DNA from 3 places in the Bifidobacterium sp. M3-N-101 genome. Region 2 is predicted to be linked to each of the others. Evidence: riboswitches for the same ligand, from Rfam matches in the RefSeq annotation. Region 2 holds a riboswitch; each other region holds the start of a gene.

Region 1 (6,195 bases), on a different contig from region 2:
TGCACCAGATTGCCGATATGCAGGGATGCAGCAGTGGGATCGAAGCCGCAATAATAGGTGATGGGCTCGCCGTTCAATGCTTCCGCAAGTCGATCCCTGTCCGTGGACTGAGAAATCAACCCGCGCCATTCCAGTTCCTCAAGCAGGGTGTTGAAACCCGCTTCCTTGAAGTCGGTGACGTGAGCCATAGCCTGTCGCTTCTCCCTATCGAATTGTGTATAAAACCGCCCAATTGGGCACAGTCAAGTTTCGCAGAACATGGCGACAGTGCCGAACACCAGCCGAGCCGCGCGATTCAGTAAAACGCCTTATTCTAGCGGCGCGGGCCCATAAGTTCGCGCAAAGAGTCGATGATGTCCTGACGATTCGGCACCTGGAACTTCGGGAAGGACTTGAGCATACGCTTCTGCTGTGCGTTGATAACACCGTTGGCTGCCCAACGCAGACGCTCAATCGTATCCTGCGAGAGCTCGCGCATCTTATCGGATACCGCACTGGAACCCCATTGCCACGTGTCGCCTGCTCGTGCAGCCACATCCTGCACCGTTTGAGTAACGGAGTCGAGCACCTGCTCGAATTCGAGCATGCCTGCCACCGTGACCGCTAAATCAATGATGGTGACCAGAGCCAGTACCGTGACCAATGTGTGCAGCATTGGCACAGGAATCAGGTCAGTGAACTGTGCCACGTATGGTTGGGCGCCGAGCACAATCACCACACCGGCAATACCGAAAATCACCGCCCCTAAAAGGCACACACGCCCTTGGACATTGAAACGGAAATTCGAGTAATCCCACCAACGTGCGTGGAAGAGCTCCTCCATAACCCACGAGGTCGTGTATTCAAGAATCGTGGCGCCGACCATCGAAATCAGAAAGATGATGATTGGATTATGGAGATTGCCGAGCACGGCGATGCCCAGTACCGCACCGGTGCCGTAAATCGGGCACAGCGGACCGTTGAGGAATCCACGGTTTACCAAGCGACGTTCTTGGCAAGAAACAAGGATGGATTCATAGACCCAGCCCACAAAGCTGTAGAACAGGAACCAGAGGAAGTAGTGTTCAAGCGCAATCATCATCGGCGGTAATCACCTTGTAACGCGGTGTTTGATGTGTGCCTCCAACGAGGGCAGATGTGGCTTGTTGAACCGGTCGAACGAGAACGTTTCGGCGGTGGCCGAAAGCTTATCCGACAACGTGACAAGGTATCCTTCGATATAGGCGGGCGGCACAGGGGTCATCGGGAACATATGGTTTTCGATGCTGTTGCGTTCGATGTCGTTGAGGTCAAAATCCTTCAAAGCGTTCATCAAGGCCGCATGGCCATGGGTGAAGCCGTGCCAACGGTGCTGCCCGTTGTCCCAGTCGTGCCAGTCGTACAGGAAGTAGTCGTGCAGGAGAGCCGCACGAATCAGAGACCTGAGATTCACGCGGTACCAGAGATGTGCGCGATCCGCCAGCCAAACGGCGAGGCACGCCACACGTATGGAATGCTCGAATGTGGTGACATTGCCGTGCTGATAGCAGCAACGTTCGATCTGCATGTGCTGATGTTCGATGACTTCACGGCCATGCTTGGCGACCAAGCGTTGAATCTGCGCTCGAGTGAGCAGGCGTCCCACGGTTTCGTCCTTCCCGTTCGGGCTGGTTCGGTTCATTCCATGTGATTACCCGACAACATTCAAGTATTTATCGGGTAACACCGTGACCGATTGTAGGGCACGCACATTACCGTGCACACTCATCCAAAAGAACGACAATAGGAACTGTTCGAGAAATCTTTGCGCTTAGCACGAGTCAGTGCAAAGATCTCTCGAAATCAGGGATTATTACGAGAATTCCTTGCGCCGAGAGGTCAGAGATACGTTGCGGCCAATCGGCTGTTGAGCTGTTAATCGTGGAGGGATTCGAGATAATCAAGATAGCCTTGGAAGCCTCCATAGAGGCTGGCCACATCGTAACCGCGATCGGCGAGAATTTCGGCCACTTCCTCGCTCCACCAACCTTGGGCGCAATAGACCACAACAGTTCGATCCTTGGGCACGGTTTTGAGTACATGAGCCAATGGATCAAGAGGAGCATTGATGGCACCTTCGACCGGGTGAGCGGCGAAATCGGCCGGTTCCCTCAAATCGAGCAGCGTAACCGTATTCGGGTCGAGCTCGGCGAATTCTTCCGGCGTGATGTGACGATACGCACACTCACCGCTCTCATCGGCATCAACCACATTATGCAAAGCAATAGGCATGTTCTTCCCCTCTCGTTCTGATCTTGGCTCCCCTGGAGGGGAACTGTCCGCGTAGCGGACTGAGAGGAGGCTTGCTCAACCGCAACAACTCCCCTCAGTCACCTACGGTGACAGCTCCCCTCAGAGGGGGAGCCATATAGCTCTAAATCGCGCAGGCCGGCTGAATATAGTTGGCCGAGTCAATGGCGGTGATGGTCGGTTGCTCACCACACACCGGGCAATCCGGCACATGCTCCGGCAATGGCACCCGTCGAATATTCATGGTCAACGCATCCACGGTGAGCATGCGGCCCACCAACGGCTCCCCCACGCCGACTATCAGCTTGACGGCTTCAGTGGCTTCCAGACTGCCGATCACGCCGACCACCGCACCCAAGACGCCAGCTTCCTTGCAAGTCGGAATCTCGCCAGCGGCAGGCATGTCGCGGAAAATACAGCGATAGCACGGGCCTTCACCGGGAATGACGGTCATCACCTGACCTGCGAATCCGACCACACCCGCATGAATATACGGTTTATTGGCCAATACACAAGCGTCATTGATAAGGAACTTCGCGGCGAAATTGTCGGTGGCCTCTATCACCAGATCGTATGCCCCGATGAGGCCGGCGATATTGTTGGCATCAACAAGCTCATAGTAAGTGTCGACCGTCACGTCCGGGTTGAGTTCACGGATGGCCTCAGCCGCTGACTCCACCTTGGGCTCGTTCACCCGTGCAGTGGTGTGGATAATCTGGCGTTGCAGATTGCTCAAATCCACCATATCGCCATCCACGAGTCCGATGCGACCGACTCCGGCTGCCGCCAGATACAGAGCAACCGGCGAACCGAGCCCGCCCGCGCCGATAATCAGCACACTGGAAGCCAGCAGACGCTTCTGCCCTTTGACACCCACGCCCTTCAAAATCAGATGACGCGCGTACCGCTCCACCTGTTCATCCGTCAATGCCATGTTTTCTCCATGTTTCTGCCCTCTCCGGAGGGACGCTGTCATCACAGGTAACTGAGAGGAAGTTTTAACGCTGCCTCGCGAATTCCTCTCAGTCCGCTACACGGCCAGCTCCCCTCAGAAAAGGGAGCCAATACCCAATCAGTGCAAATACCCCGTGGTCGGACTGGACGGCACGGCTTGTCCCTCGGTCACCTTGCCAAGGCCAGACAGATACGCGGAACGACCCGCATCGATGGCGTGCTTGAACGCCTCAGCCATCAACGGAATATTGCCAGCGGAGGCCACAGCCGTGTACGCCATCACCGCATCCGCACCCATTTCCATGGCATCGCAAGCCTGGCTCGGGCGTCCGATGCCGGCGTCGATGATGACCGGCACGTGCGCGTTGGCGATGATGATTTCGATAAAATCACGCATACGCAAACCCATGTTGGAACCAATCAGCGAGCCGAGCGGCATGACGGCGGCCGCACCAGCTTCTTCCAGCTGACGGGCTGCGATCGGGTCCGGGAACATGTAGGGCATGACCACGAAGCCTTCCTTGGCCAGCATTTCAGTGGCACGAATGGTTTCGGCGTTGTCCGGCAGAAGGTACTTGGTTTCATGCTCGATTTCGACCTTGACGAAATCAGTGTGGCATACTTCGCGGGCCAGTCGCGCAATACGCACGGCCTCCTCGGCATTGCGCGCGCCAGAAGTATTCGGCAGCAGCGTAATGCCCTCAGGAATGTAATCAAGCACGCTGTTCTCGGTGGTCTGCGCGCGACGCAATGCCATGGTGACAATCTGCGTACCGGCGTGCTCGACCGTGGCCTCGATGAGGTTCAGGTCATAGCGGCCGGAACCCAAGATGAATCGCGATTGGAATTCGTGGCCTCCCAGATTCAGCGGCTTGTCTTCCACCGGCAGAATCGGCGCAGCGGTACCGACCGGATTGGTGACGGCGGGCTGCGGCGGCAGCGGCGTCGCCTCAACGGATGCTTCAGTAACCGGATTGATATTGCTCATAGCTCTTCCTTTCAGCCACCCTGAACAAACTGTACGATTTCCATAACGCACTGGTCGTCAAGCATGGCATCGGCACGCTTGTCGCGCGGAATAATCTCACCATTAAGTTCGATGGCCACACGTTCGGCGCGGAATCCGTGTGCTTCGAGATAGTCGGCAACGCTGACCGGCGTATCGAGCTTGACTTGCTCTCCGTTGACCTGCATAACAACCTTTCCGAATAGTAAAAAAGGGTGCACGAAACGAACCGTACCTTAAGTGGTGCGCCCATTCATGAACCCAATCATGCGACCGTGTGGCCGCCGCGATGCATTGGCTACACCACGACCCGTCATACGGCTAAATTATGCAAACGGAATGAAAGACTGTTGCAGGAAACCTAACAAATCAAGAACAACGATTCCTTACGGCGGCATGACCCGCGTCAAGTTCCCCGGTCGAAGTCTGGCAACTTCCTCTCAGCCTTACGGCTCCCGTTCGTTACGATTATTCAGTGTAGGCCGTTGCGATGACAACGCAAGACCTAGCTCCCGCTGGCGGGAGCTGGCTCGCGGAGCGAGACTGAGGGTGGTCATGTGGACGAAGACCTTCGCAACCACCCCCAGTCGGCTTCGCCGACAGCCCTCGCCAACGGGAGCGCACAGTTTAAAACGTGCCGGGGGCCTTATACGCGGAACCGTCAGAAGTGGAGGCCGGGAACAACTTGAGCTCTTCGACGCTGGCCTTGGCGTCGGCAATCTGCTCGCGCACACGACCATAGGCGGTGCCGCCCTTGCCGTTGCGAGAGTCGACCGAACCGTGGCTGGAGAGCACTTCACGCACGCCCGGAGCCTTGCCGGCCGGCAGGAATGCGGCGAAGGTCTCGATGAAGTCCTCGTCGGTCAGATCCCAGAGTTCCTGGCCACGGCCTTCGGCGAGCTTGACGCAGGCACCAGAGAGCTCGTGAGCATGGCGGAATGGCACGCCGTTCTTGACAAGCCATTCGGCGATGTCAGTAGCCAGAGCAAAGCCGGTCGGCGCTTCCTCTTCCAGGCGGTCGCCGTCGAAGTGCATGGTCTTGACCATGCCGGTGAAAGCAGGCAGCAGCACTTCGAGCGTATCGACCTGGTCGAACACGGCCTCCTTGTCTTCCTGCAGATCGCGAGCGTAGGCGGTGGGCAGACCCTTCAGAGTGGCCAGCAGACCGGTCAGATCGCCAATGAGACGGCCGGACTTGCCACGGGCGAGCTCGGCGATATCCGGGTTCTTCTTCTGCGGCATGATGGAGGATCCGGTGGAATAGCCGTCATCGAGCTTGACGAAGGCGAACTCCTGAGTGTTCCAGATGATGATCTCCTCGGACAGACGGGAGATGTCCACGCCGGTCATGGCGGCCACGAACGCGAATTCGGCCACGAGATCGCGTGCGGCGGTGCCATCGATGGAGTTGTCGGTCACGCGGGAGAAGCCGAGCTCACGCGCCACGGCCTCCGGGTCGAGGCCGAGCGTGTTGCCGGCCAGTGCGCCGGAGCCGTACGGGGAGGCGTTGATGCGCTTGTCCCAGTCGATCAGTCGCTGCACGTCGCGGATCAGCGGCCAAGCGTGGGCCATGAGCTGGTGCGCGAGCAGCACCGGCTGGGCATGCTGCATATGGGTGCGACCCGGCATCACGGTGCGGCCGGCCTTTTCGCTCTGCTCGATCAGTGCGTTGACCAGGTCAAGCAGCAATCCGGCGATTACGCGGGAGTGACGGCGCAGCCACATGCGAATCAGGCAGGCGATCTGGTCGTTGCGAGAGCGGCCGGCACGCAGCTTGCCGCCGAGTTCGTCGCCAGCGATGTCGATGAGTCCGCGTTCAAGCGCAGTGGCCTCGTCCTCATCGTCTTCGATAGGAGCGAAGGAGCCGTCATCGACGTGACGCTGGAGCGTATCGAGTGCGTCTTCCATGCGCTGCAGTTCGTCGGCGGTCAGGAGTCCCGCACGGCCGAGAGCACGGGCGTGGGCGC
Region 2 (6,195 bases):
TTCGGGCAGGCGATGTCCTTCATGCCGTTCTCCGGCATCGTGTCGCCGTGCTTCTCGGCGTAGGACTCCTCGAGCTTGTCGGCGCGGTTGCGCTTGTGGCAGTTGAGGCATTCGACAAGCGGATCGTTGAACACGCTCACGTGGCCGGAGGCCACCCACACTTCGGGAGGCAGGATGATGGAAGTGTCGACACCGACGACATCAGGACGGGTGACGACCATGGAGCGCCACCATTCGCGCTTGATATTGTCTTTGAGAGCGACGCCGAGGGGGCCGTAATCCCATGCGGAACGGGTGCCGCCGTAGATTTCGCCGGCGGGGAATACAAAGCCGCGACGTTTCGCGAGGGATACAACTTCATCGAGTTTGGACTGAGCCACAATGCACCTTCTGGTTTGAACGGTTTGGGGTCTTAATTGGCGTTTCGAGTGTAATGGTACAGTGTGACAGTCCCCTACACCGCCCGTAGCGTCTCCACGTAGCGCCGGCCGATCACGATGCGCGCGATCGCGAACAAGGCGGCCACGACGGCCAGCATCACGATGAATGGCAACCATTGCGGCCAGCCCCATGCCATCGTGGCGATGTTGACGCCAGTCAGCAGTCCCATGGGTATATAGGTCAGGTACACCATCGCGACGAGGCTGTGCAGGTTCGTGCTCGTGGTCGCCATCACGATCAGGGTGATGCAGCAGCTGACCGCGACCGCCGAGCCGTAGGCGGTCAACAGGGGCAGCGAGACGAGGTCTGTCCAGCCGAGTCCTCCGAGTGCCAGCAGGTAGCCGATCAGGAGCATCATCGACACCGCCAGCGGAATCAGCGCGAACAGCATGCGCGAGAGCAGGTATTCGGCCATCGGGCGTCCCGATTCGCGGAACGCGCGCTCGCTGTAGCGTTGCGCGGACTCCTCAAAACTCCATCCGCTGTTGCCCAGTGCGAGGCTGCCAGCCTCGGCCGCCGGTTCATAAGCGAACAGCGGCGCCCAGATCGCCATCAGCGACGCCGTGATGGCGTGCACCTGCTGCGGGCTGAAGCCGTTCGACTGCGCGGTGCCGGCCGCATAGCTCGTGATGGCGATCGCCAACACCAGGTTGCCGATCATCACCGCCCAGAAGATGCCCCGGTTTTTGCACACCTGCCAGTCATGCCAGAACAATGCCTTCATCATATGCCTCCTTGCCTGATGCCTACCGAATGCCGAAGTCGACTGATTCGTCAGCGGTGCGGCCAAGTGTGGCGGCCTGTTTGAACGCGTCGAAGTCCTGGAAGTCGTCAAGCATCATGTCCTTGGCGATGTGCCTGTCGTCGAGAATGACGACCCTGTCGGCCACACTCCAGCAGTATTCGAGATCGTGCGTGATGGTCAGGATCGTGCGTCCGGAATCGCTCAGCTGCTCCATCAGGTCGATCATGAGGTCGCGGGTGATCGGGTCAACCGAATTGGTCGGCTCGTCAAGCAGGATGACGTGTGGCTCGAACAGCATGCCGGCGACGAGTCCGGCGCGTTTGCGCAGACCGCTTGACAGCTCCTTGACCTTCTTGTCGAGATGCTCGGTCAGTCCGAATGCCTGCACGAGCTTTTCGTTTTCCAGATGCTCGAGGTCGATGGCCTGCCGGCCGTTCCTCCGGCCCGTGTCCATAAGCATGGCACGGAACCGTATGTTCTCACGCACGGTCATGGTCGCAGCGAGGTTCGATTCGTCGGACAACTGGAACACGTCCTGCATGCTCGGCACGAGGTTTGCGTTGATGACCGCTTCACCGGATCTTGGTCGCAATAGCCCGACGATGATGTTGAACAACGTGGTCTTGCCGACGCCGTTGTATCCCAGGATCGCCAGCGACTGTCCTTGCGGCACGCCGAAGCTCACATGCTCGAGTACCGTCTTCTTGCACGTGTATCCGAACGCGACATCGCGCACCGCGATGATAGTTTGACCGTTTTCAGGCATATCTGCCCCTTTCCCCAAAATGAACGCTTCTTTATTTCCCAAGGGATACTGTGGGTCCTATCACTTGCTCCCCCTGAAGGGGGAGCAAAGAACGCGGCTCATAGTTCCCGCCGCGTATCGACGAACCGACTGTCGAACACCGCGACCGCGACGGCGACAAGTCCCGCGGCAACTACGACGAACCCCATCATCTTGGCGGCCAGTGGAATCCATGTCAGCACGAATCTCGAACCGGCCAACCCGGCCAGTACCACGACCGACACGAGCATGCCGATCACGACATTGCCACCGGTCAGCAGCGCGCCGAGCGTGGTGAACACGCAGAACAGCACGGTCGCCGTCAGCGTGAACGCGATCAGTCCCGCATCCGTCACACCAATCACCCTCGCCGCGACCAACAGGATCACGACGGTGTATCCCGCGACCGGGACCGTGCCCAACAGCAGCTTTTCCGCCACATACTCCCCCATGGGCCGGCCACTGAACCGGAACGTCTCGAGGACGCCGTCGCTGCGATCCCCTCCGACCAATCCCGATATCACCGGCGGTACGACGATCATCAGCATCGACGCCAACGCAGCGGCCAGACCGACCGTCGCAGCGGCGGCATCCGCACGCTCGATTCCGTCACGGATCAGCGATATCCACGGCATCGCACCTCCGATGACCACGAACGTCAACATCACCCAGTCATGCCGCAGCCGTCCCAGATCCCTATACAGCAACCCTTTCATGATCCCCATCACCGTGCCTTTTCATAGCGCGGCTCAGCAGGGTCCGGCATCACGCCGGCGACGATCTGCCGGAGCACCTCGACATGCGCGTTGAACGCAGCGAGACCCTGCTCAGTGAGCGACACCCAAGTGATCGGATACCGCCGCGCCACCCCCGGTTTCTTCGCAATCGCCACGTATCCGGCGTCCGCCAGGGTTTTCAGATGCTTGGAGCATGTCGCGTCGCTGATGCCGAGCGTGTCGCGCAGCACGTCGAACCGCACCGAGTCGGAGGCGGACAACAATCCACAGATGCGCAGCCGAATCGGCGCGTGGATCACTTCGTCGAAATGCGGTGCCACACCTCTTGTTCCGTCATTCCCACCGTCCGCCCATTCAATCGTCCGCTCACTCATTGCAGATTCCTTCCGATCATGTCTCGCAACAACTCGTCCTCGAATAGACGCATCAGATAGGCGAATCCACCGGCCGAAGCGGCGACGACCGGCAGCATCCACAGCAGCGGTACGCCCTGCAGGCCGGCGGCCATCATCAGTGCGCAGCCGCCCCAGCACACCGCTGTGGCACCCGTCAGGCACATCCACGCTCGGCCGGTCATGCGACGCAGACGATGCCGGTCTCTGACCATCAATCCGCATTCGCGACGGACCCGCAACGCATTGCAGAACAGCCAAGCCAGCGCGATCGCAAACGCGGCGAAGAACGAACACGCCCATACCGTCTTCGATCTGCCGAACACCGATGGCGGTACGCTGAACTCCGACCACGCCAGCAGGTCCAGAAACATCGCGTTGCCCATCAGCGACAGGTAACACCAGTGCGGGAACCGCACGCGCGCGACCAGCCGTGCGCGGTCGCCGTCAATCAGGCGCAGGGCCTGCTCCGCCGATGAATCCGGCAGGAACGACCGTTCGTCATCCATGTGTGATCATCTCGATTCAATATCGTCACAGCAGAACTTCTTTCCAACATGAAAAACAGTACTACTTTCCATTATGGAAAACAAGTTGGCGTGTCAAACTCGTTCATCGCGCCGAACGCGTCCATTACCACGCATCGCCACGACGCGCCAGACCTGACGACACGTATCGAACAAATCCGTCACGATAATGTCCATGTTGGCGCATAGCGTCGGCACTGTAATGCAGGGGAACTCGCATGTGGTTCGCGAGTTGAGAAAGGCCTGAGCCTGACCCTTAGAACCTGTTGGTTAAGACCATCGTAGGGAGCAGTAAATGAGCAATAGTGCATCATCGTTTACCGGTGTGTCCAGCGGTTGTACCGCCGGGACTCCGGTTCCAGCCGATTCACCCGTCCGTGACAATATCGCCGATGCCGTTCGCCGCGTGCGCGAGACGACTCCATTGGCCCAGTCGTTCACCAATTTCGTGACCATAAATCTGGTTGCCAACGCGCAACTGGCAGCCGGCGGCACTGCGGCCATGAGCTTTCTGCCGGACGACGTAATCGAAACCGCGAAAATCGCGGGCGCGAACTACATCAACGTGGGCACGCTGCTGCCGTTCTATAAGGACGCGCTGCCCGAAATCGCCCAACGACTCAACTACTTGGACAAGCCGTGGGTGCTCGACCCGGTGGCCGCCGGCATCGGCCGCACCCGCACCGCCATTCTTCAGGCCTTCAAGGCCGCTCCCCCGACTATGATTCGCGCGAACGCCTCCGAGGTAATCGCGCTGGCGAACATGTGGGGGCTCGACACCGAAACCGTGGGGGACGCTTCCGAGCACCGCCCCGCCGGAGTGGAATCCATCGACGACGTGGAGTCCGCGACCGGTGCGGCGGTGACGCTGGCACAGTATCTGACCGAACAGCACGCCAAGCATTCCTCCCATGACGCTTCCACCCGCTGTGCAGTGGCTGTGTCCGGCATCGCCGATCTGGTGACCGACGGTGAAACCGTGTACCGACTGCCGGGCGGCAGCGCGATGATGACCAAGATCATCGGTGCAGGCTGCTCGCTGGGCGGCGTGGCTGCCACATATCTGGCGGTTTCCGATCCGTTGACCGCCGCTCTGTCCGCGTCTCTGCTGTACAACCGCGCGGGAGAGATAGCCGATACGACTTCGCACGGGCCGGGCTCGTTCCAGGTTGCGTTCCTTGACGCGCTGTGGAATGTGACCGCCGAACAGGTGGCGGAATCCGAGATTTTGGTGCAGTAGTTTCCGTTCCCTCTGATGAGGGAGCTCATAACAGTTTTTCCCAATAAGACTTCCACAAGAAACAACAAAGGTAGGAATAATAATGAGTAATGAATACCCATACGCCTCCATGCGAGACAGCTTCGACCTGTCCGCGTACTTCGTGGTGGGGCCGGAGGACTGCAAAGGCCGTCCGCTGACCGACGTGGTGGATCAGGCTCTGCACGGCGGCGCAACCTTCATCCAACTGCGCGCCAAGGAGGCCGATGCCTCTGAGCTGACCGACATGGCCCGCGACATCGCGCAGATCATCGAGGACAATGAAAAGTCCGATTCCGTGGCCTTTGTGATCGACGACCGTGCCGACGTGGTGTGGCAGGCCCGCCGCAAGGGCATCAAAGTGGACGGCGTGCACATCGGCCAGACCGACATGGAGCCGCGCGAAGCCCGCGCCCTGCTCGGCGACGAGGCCATCGTGGGCTTGTCCGCCGAAACCGAAAGCCTCGTCCAGCTCATCAACGAGCTGCCCGACGGCTGCATCGACTACATCGGCGCCGGCCCGCTGCACGTCTCCACCACCAAGCCCGAGGCTTCCGTAGGCGGCAACGACGGCTCCGGAAAGACGCTGGACGCCGCCCAGATCAACACCATCTGCGTCGCCAGCGAATTCCCGGTGGTCGTGGGCGGTGGCGTGACCGCAGCCGACATGGCCATGCTCGCCGGCACCAAGGCCGCCGGCTGGTTCGCGGTCTCCGCCATCGCCGGCGCCGAGAACCCGGAAGAAGCCACGCGCGCCATGGTCGAAGGCTGGAAAGCCGTCCGCGGCGACAAGAAGCACTGCTACGCTCCGCGCATTGTGGCCCACGCCCCCGCCGCCGACCCCCAGGCCGCCCAGGAAGGCACCGCCGCAGCCGGCAGCGAAGCCACCGAAAAGAAGTTCACCAACGCCAAGCAGGCCAAGGACGCGCAGAAGCTCGCCAAGCAGCAGCGCGTGGACATCGCCGCACGCGGCTCCGAGCAGCGCGACAAGGCGCACATCCGTAAGACCAAGACCGTGCCATTCACCTACCAGTACGGCTCCTACGATCTGGAAGTGCCGTACACCGAAATCAAGCTGTCCGACACCCCCGGTGTGGGCCCGAACCCACCGTTCCACGATTACAGCACCGAAGGGCCCAAGTGCGATCCGAAGGAAGGCCTTAAGCCCCTGCGTCTCGACTGGATCCGCGACCGCGGCGACATCGAAGACTACGAGGGCCGCCGCCGCAACCTTGAGGATGATGGTAAGCGCGCCATCAAGCGCGGCCGCGCCACCAAGGAATGGCGTGGACGCAAGCATGAGCCGATGCG
Region 3 (6,195 bases), on a different contig from region 2:
CGATGCCCTCATACGAGTCGATGGAGGCAAACTGGCCAAGGCCGGAAGTGTCGGTGCGAATCCAGCCAGTCTGCGCAATCAGTGTGGCCCCCGAGGCGGCGCCGGAGCGCAGGCCGGATGAGGAATCTTCCATTACCACGCACTTGACCATGTCTTCAGGCGCGATGCCGAGTCTCTCAGCCGCGGCCAGATATGGGGCAGGGCTCGGCTTGTGCTCGTACGGATCATCGCCGCAGACGTAGCCGGCAAGCAATCCATCAGCCTGCTTCATGATGTTCTCGGCCATGCGGCGAGGCGAAGTAGTGACCAGCATGGATGGGATGTCGGCTTCCTTGAGCGAACGCAGCACGTCTTGCACACCAGGAATCCACGGCAGACGTTCGACCTCCGCCTTGAATACATAATCCTTGAGCTGCTTGTCGATTTCGGGAACGCTCAATGTGCAGCCATGCGCAATCATGACCTCCGCCACGTGCGGCACCGGAGTGCCGGAGCACTCCCAACCGAGGTCCTCGTTCCACTCGCCGCCATTGTTGTGCGCAATCTCAATCTCACCGTCATGCCAGAGCGGCTCAGAATCGATGAGAGTACCGTCCAAATCCCAGAACACGGCTTTGAGCAGCATGGTTACCTCCGTTCGCATGACCACACGCCAATCGGCGCTTTTACTCTTGCTGCATTCCATTGCACCAACCGGATGCGACAACCATAGCGCGTCAGCACACCGCTCCTGCACTTCAGCGCATGGTCAAACCACCATCGACGTGCAGACATTGCCCGGTAATGAAGCCGGCCATGTCGGACGCCAACAACGCGACCCCTCCGGCGATGTCATCGGGACGGGCAAGGCGGCCAAGAGGCGTCATGGCAATGATTCGTTCACGAACATCCTCGGTGGCGGCTGCGCTGGATGCGGTTCCGGTCGTCAAACCTGCGGCAATGGCATTAACGGTAATGCCGAAGCCGCCCAGCTCCTGGGCCAGAGAGCGGGTCATGCCGACCAAGCCGCCTTTGGCAGTGATATACGAATGGTAGGGCACGATGGGCGAATCGACCAGATTGCTGGAGATGTTGATGATACGCCCGGAGGTCTGGGCTCGCATCAGCGGCACCACATGTGAGCACATCAGATATGCACCATGCAGGCATCCCTCGATCTGTGCGCCAAACTCATCCCAATCGCCTCCAGCAAAAGTGGAACGGCGACGCGGATCAAAGGAGAAGCGTCCGAAAGCATTATTCACTAAGATGTCCACGCCGCCGAATGAGTCGACAGCGGTACCCACCAGCTTGGAAGATTGCGATTCATCGCAAACATCCGCCTGTACAGCTATAGCCAAGCCTCCCAGTGAGTGGATGTCTTCAACAGTGCGCTGCGCGCTGGCGGCGTCATGTACGTAATTGATAACGACAGCGGCTCCGTGCGATGCCAGGCATTTCGCCACGGCCGCTCCTATGCCCTTGCCGGAACCGGTGATGATCGCTGTTCTGCCATCCAGATTCACCATTGGACGCCGTGCCATATCGCTTTGCTCTGTCATTACCCTTGCCTTTCGCCCTGCTACCAGCCCCTGCTGCCCGCAACGGCACAGGCCTATTCCATATCCATATCGAACGAATCGCTGTACACATCGCTGCCGCGTTCGACATCCACCGCGCGCAACAGATCGATGAGGTTGAAGCCCCCATCATGATGCCAGCCGGATTTCGCCCGATCCATCTCACCGAGCGGACAGATGCGATTCACACCGACCGCGGCCAATATATCTGCAAGACCAAACAGTCTGGTTGAATCCACAGCGACACCGCAGCTCTGCAGCCAGCCACGGCAGGAAGTCAGTCTTCTGGCGGCGTCCAACAAATCTGGCACCGCCACCACGTTGACGGTGCGGTTCAACGGCGACATCAGCGAAGCAACATCCTCGTCGGCACCGCTACCGTCAAGTTCTCGATACAGCACCGACCATGCCGTGCTATGGCCACTGGCGAACACCGCGGCCTTCCCGCCCATCAAGGCTCTCATCTCAGCGTCGGTGCGCGCCCGCTGAATGGCCACGTTCTCGGCGTCACTCAATACGGAGCGCGGATATTTGCGCTGCTGATTCTCAAGCTCGCCACCGAGCAGCTGAGCCACTTCACGAGGGGTGAGGGCTCCATCAGTCTCCACGAACACGGTCTGCGGAGCCAGGCAGCTTTGCTGGTCATATGTGGCGATGTCAACAGCCACACGATGCACGGTATCGGCATAGGTATCAGGGCGCAAAGCCTCTCGGCCAATGAACGCCAACCCGACTTTTGCTCCGTAACCTAGGCAGGGCTTGGATCCGGCGACTTTGCCCGCAATCAATTTGGTAGTCTGCGAAGAACCGTAATCATGTTCGACGACAGGGCGATAGGTAAGCCAATCGCTCCTGCCACGAATACCGGATCAAGCCAAACATTGGAAACGAACACGTGCTGAAAACCCAGCAGTACGTTCTGGGCGGTCAGCTCCTTGCGTATTGACATACGCTTCCTCTCTCTCAACGCGCATATGGGATGCCGAGCCGAACAGAGGAGTTCAACCGTCGCATTCCCTACGCGAGTGTTAGCTCACAGGTTCGAAGGGTTCGGCACATACCGTCTCAGCCTAAAGCACCCCTTACGAATCGGTTTTCGCACGTCACCGTAACAAACCTTGACATCTCCGTCAAGAAAATTCGTGCTTTTTTCGGCAGCTGCCCGATGCGAGATAACAAACAGTTTTACGAATGGAGAAGGAATCGAAGCAATGCGGCCAGACTCACCAACCCCACAGGACCATGGACTTGAAGTCGGCGGGAGTGGAGTTGGAGTCGCCGGTGGCGCCGGCAGCGGTATCGGCGGCAGTATCGCGGCCGGGCAGTTCGCGGGTTTCGCGGCGGATGGCGTTGCGCCAGAGGCGGGCGCGGTTGGAGCGTTGTACCTCCACAATATTGCCGTCACGGCCTGCGGCGAAAACGCTCTCCTGGTCGCCGGTTTGCATGCGTTTGACTTCGCGGCGCAGTTGGCGATTCTCTTCTTCGAGGACCAAAATGCGTGCGATGCCGGAAAGATTGATGCCTTCGTCCTGGCTCAGGCGCTGAGCGCGAGTCAGGCGGGCAATGTCACGCAGGCAATAGCGGCGAGCGCCACCATCCGTGCGCTGCGGACGAACCAAACCGAGGCGGTCGTACTGACGGAGGGTCTGGGGGTGAATGTTGGCCAACTCGGCGGTCTGGCCGACGGTGAAGATGGGCAATTCGATGTCGAAGCCGACGTCATCGGCTCCGTCGAGATCGGCCCTGCCCATCACGAGCGCGGTTGCGCACATCGCGTACAACTGCTTCATCTGGTTGGCTAACCGCACCATTGTTCACCTCCTGTGATTTTGAGAGCCTTCGGTTCGATTCCCGGCTCCCCTCAGAGAGGGGAGCCAAGACCACCCTCAGTCAGCCTTTGGCTGACAGCTCCCACCAGCGGGAGCCAAGATTGCGTTCATTCAGCTTCTGCCAGCGGGAGCCCCTGTTAGTTGAGATAGTCGCCGGCTTTTTCGTCGAATTCTTTGGCGGCGTGCTTGACCGCCAGACCCGGCTTGGCAGGGACCATGATCTGCACACGGCCGATCAGGTCGCCCGGCTGGTTGCCACGCTTGACACCCAGCCCGGCCAACTTGACCTCGGCACCGGAGCTGGAGCCCGCGGGCACCTTGAAGGTAACCAGGTTCCCATCGATATCCTTGGCGTCGACCTTGCCGCCGGCCACGGCCTGGCCTACGGTGACGGGCAGGTTCATGACGATGTCACGACCGCGCATCGAGAACGTGGAATCCGGATTGACGGTGACGTGCAGGTACAAATCGCCGGCCTTGCCGCCGTTGATGCCCGGCTTGCCCTTGCCGGCCAGCTTGATCTTCTGACCGTCCTTGACGCCGGCGGGCACATGAGCCTTGAACTTCTTGCCATCCACGGACAGGGACACGGTCGCACCCTTGACCGCCTGACGAAGGGTCAAGCTGATCTTGGAGTTGCGGTCCTCGCCGTTTTCGGGGCGCGGGGCTTCCTCATAGCCGTAGCCACCGGCGTTACCGTATGCCTGCTGGCCGTAGCCGCCAGCACCCTGCCCCGCGGCCCCACCGAACATCGAGAAGATGTCGTTGAGATTGGGGTTGCCGCCGCCCGAAGTGGAGAAGCGGATACGCGAACCGTTGCCACCGGCACCCTGGCCAAACATGGAGCCGAAGATGTCGGAGAAGCCGGAAGCGTCGAAGCCGCCGGCACCGGAACCACCGGCAAAGCGGGCGCCGCCCATGCCGAACTGGCGAATCGCGTCGTACTTTTGGCGATCTTCCTTCTTGCTCAGCACGTCGTAGGCTTCGGAGATGTCCTTGAACTTCTCCTCGGCTTCCTTGGTCTTGTTGACGTCAGGGTGGTACTTGCGGGCGAGCTTGCGGTACGCCTTTTTGATGTCGTCGTCCGAAGCGTCCTTGGAGACACCAAGGACTTTGTAGAAGTCTTTACTGAGCCATTCGTTTTCAGCCATTCATGTCTCCTTTCTTGAAAAGTCTTTATGGTTGGCTCCCGCTGGCGGGAGCTGTCGAGCGAAGCGCGACTGAGGGTGGTTTATATTCAGTGTTTGACCACCCTCAGTCAGCCTTCGGCTGCCAGCTCCCACCAGCGGGAGCCAAGGTAATGTCAGCTCGTTAGCGAGCTGGCCGTTATCAGTTTTGCGGGGAGGCTACTACTACTCGGGCGGCGCGGATTACGCGGTCGCCGATACGGTAGCCGGCTTCCACCACGGTGTCGACGGTTTCCTTGTCGGCATCGGCATCCGGCTTGTGCAGGATTGCCTCATGCTTGGTGGGGTCGAAGTCCTCGCCCTTTTCGCCGAACTTCTCGACGCCGAACTTCTCGAAAGCCTTGTCGATCTTGGCAGCCACCGCCTTGAACGAATCGTCCATCTCGCTGTTCTCGCGAATGCGGTCGATGTCGTCAAGGGCCGGCAGCAGCGCGGTCAGCACGTCGATAATGCCGTGCTGGCGGAAGCGCTCCTGCTCCTTCTGCGCACGATTGCGGTAGTTGATGAACTCCGCGCGTTCGCGCTGCAGGGCTTCGAGGTAGTCGGCGGCTTCCTTCTTGGCCTTGCCGAGAGGGGTGAGGGTGTCTTCGGAATCGGACTGGCCTTCGCCAGTCTTCTCTCCGGCATCCGACTTCTCTCCCTCAGCTGCGGCAGGAGCCGCGTCGGCTCCTTCATTGGAAGGAGCCTGGGCAGCCGAATCCTGCGCAGAGCCGGACTCGGCGGAGGCGTCAGCCCCTGAAGAGGCCTGAGCGGCCTGGCCGGCAGCCTCAGCATCTGAGGGATCCGGCAGGTCGTTCAGGTAGTCGTCCTTGTTGAACTCGGACATCACTTGTTGTCCTTGTTGTCATCGTCGTCCACGACCTCGGCCTCAACGGTGTCGTCGTCAGAACCGGAGGCGGAGCCAGCGGAAGCGCCGGCCGCACCGGCACCAGCCGCGGCACCTTCAGCACCCTGCTGGGCGTAGAGGACCTGGCCGATCTTCTGAGCGGAGGTCATCAGCTCACCCTGAGCGGTCTTGACCTTATCGGTGTCGTCACCCTTCAGGGCTTCCTTCAGAGCGTTCACCTTGTCGGTGACTTCCTTGACGATGTCGTCGGAGAGCTTGTCCTTGTTGTCGTTGACGAGCTTCTCGGTGGAGTAAGCGAAGGCTTCAGCCTGGTTGCGGGTCTCGGCGTCTTCCTTGCGCTGCTTATCCTCAGCCTCGTGAGCCTCGGCTTCCTTGACCATGCGGTCGATCTCGTCCTTCGGCAGGCCGGAACCACCGGTGATGGTCATGGACTGCTCCTTGCCGGTGCCCTTATCCTTGGCGGACACGTGCACGATGCCGTTGGCGTCGATGTCGAAGGTGACCTCGATCTGCGGGACGCCACGCGGAGCCGGAGCGATGCCGGTCAGCTCGAAGGTGCCCAGTGGCTTGTTGTCGCGAGCGAACTCACGCTCACCCTGGTAGACCTGAATCAGCACGGACGGCTGGTTGTCTTCAGCAGTGGAGAAGACCTCGGAACGCTTGGTCGGAATGGCGGTGTTGCGGTCGATGAGCTTGGTCATGATGCCACCCTTGGTTTCGATACCGAGGGACAGCGGGGTCACGTCAATCAGCAGGACGTCCTTACGGTCGCC

The links. Region 2 has a riboswitch for thiamine pyrophosphate ahead of thiM (hydroxyethylthiazole kinase). Riboswitches for the same ligand answer to the same signal wherever they lie in the genome.
Region 1: linked by a shared signal. The riboswitch ahead of thiS (sulfur carrier protein ThiS) and the one ahead of thiM (hydroxyethylthiazole kinase) in region 2 are both predicted to bind thiamine pyrophosphate.
Region 3: linked by a shared signal. The riboswitch ahead of NBH12_RS02635 (xanthine permease) and the one ahead of thiM (hydroxyethylthiazole kinase) in region 2 are both predicted to bind thiamine pyrophosphate.

The regions. Positions count from the first base shown of each region.
Region 1 is NZ_JAMOKQ010000004.1:125,224-131,418, reverse strand. Features, by position in the region: gene tyrS (tyrosine--tRNA ligase) at 1-188, opposite strand, end outside; gene NBH12_RS04200 (putative ABC transporter permease) at 314-1,081, opposite strand; gene NBH12_RS04195 (HD domain-containing protein) at 1,091-1,624, opposite strand; gene NBH12_RS04190 (rhodanese-like domain-containing protein) at 1,894-2,250, opposite strand; gene thiF (thiazole biosynthesis adenylyltransferase ThiF) at 2,393-3,202, opposite strand; gene NBH12_RS04180 (thiazole synthase) at 3,341-4,210, opposite strand; gene thiS (sulfur carrier protein ThiS) at 4,222-4,416, opposite strand; TPP riboswitch at 4,594-4,697, opposite strand; gene argH (argininosuccinate lyase) at 4,856-6,195, opposite strand, start outside.
Region 2 is NZ_JAMOKQ010000011.1:78,673-84,867, reverse strand. Features, by position in the region: gene NBH12_RS09635 (glycine--tRNA ligase) at 1-380, opposite strand, end outside; gene NBH12_RS09630 (hypothetical protein) at 455-1,168, opposite strand; gene NBH12_RS09625 (ABC transporter ATP-binding protein) at 1,188-1,952, opposite strand; gene NBH12_RS09620 (hypothetical protein) at 2,051-2,695, opposite strand; gene NBH12_RS09615 (transcriptional regulator) at 2,695-3,081, opposite strand; gene NBH12_RS09610 (hypothetical protein) at 3,078-3,608, opposite strand; TPP riboswitch at 3,823-3,931, shown strand; gene thiM (hydroxyethylthiazole kinase) at 3,922-4,866, shown strand; gene thiC (phosphomethylpyrimidine synthase ThiC) at 4,949-6,195, shown strand, end outside.
Region 3 is NZ_JAMOKQ010000002.1:250,197-256,391, forward strand. Features, by position in the region: gene NBH12_RS02620 (HAD family hydrolase) at 1-625, opposite strand, end outside; gene NBH12_RS02625 (SDR family oxidoreductase) at 738-1,508, opposite strand; partial or broken gene NBH12_RS02630 (acyl-CoA reductase) at 1,595-2,371, opposite strand; partial or broken gene NBH12_RS02635 (xanthine permease) at 2,362-2,508, opposite strand; TPP riboswitch at 2,556-2,652, opposite strand; gene NBH12_RS02640 (heat shock protein transcriptional repressor HspR) at 2,783-3,370, opposite strand; gene NBH12_RS02645 (DnaJ C-terminal domain-containing protein) at 3,526-4,539, opposite strand; gene grpE (nucleotide exchange factor GrpE) at 4,718-5,401, opposite strand; gene dnaK (molecular chaperone DnaK) at 5,401-6,195, opposite strand, start outside.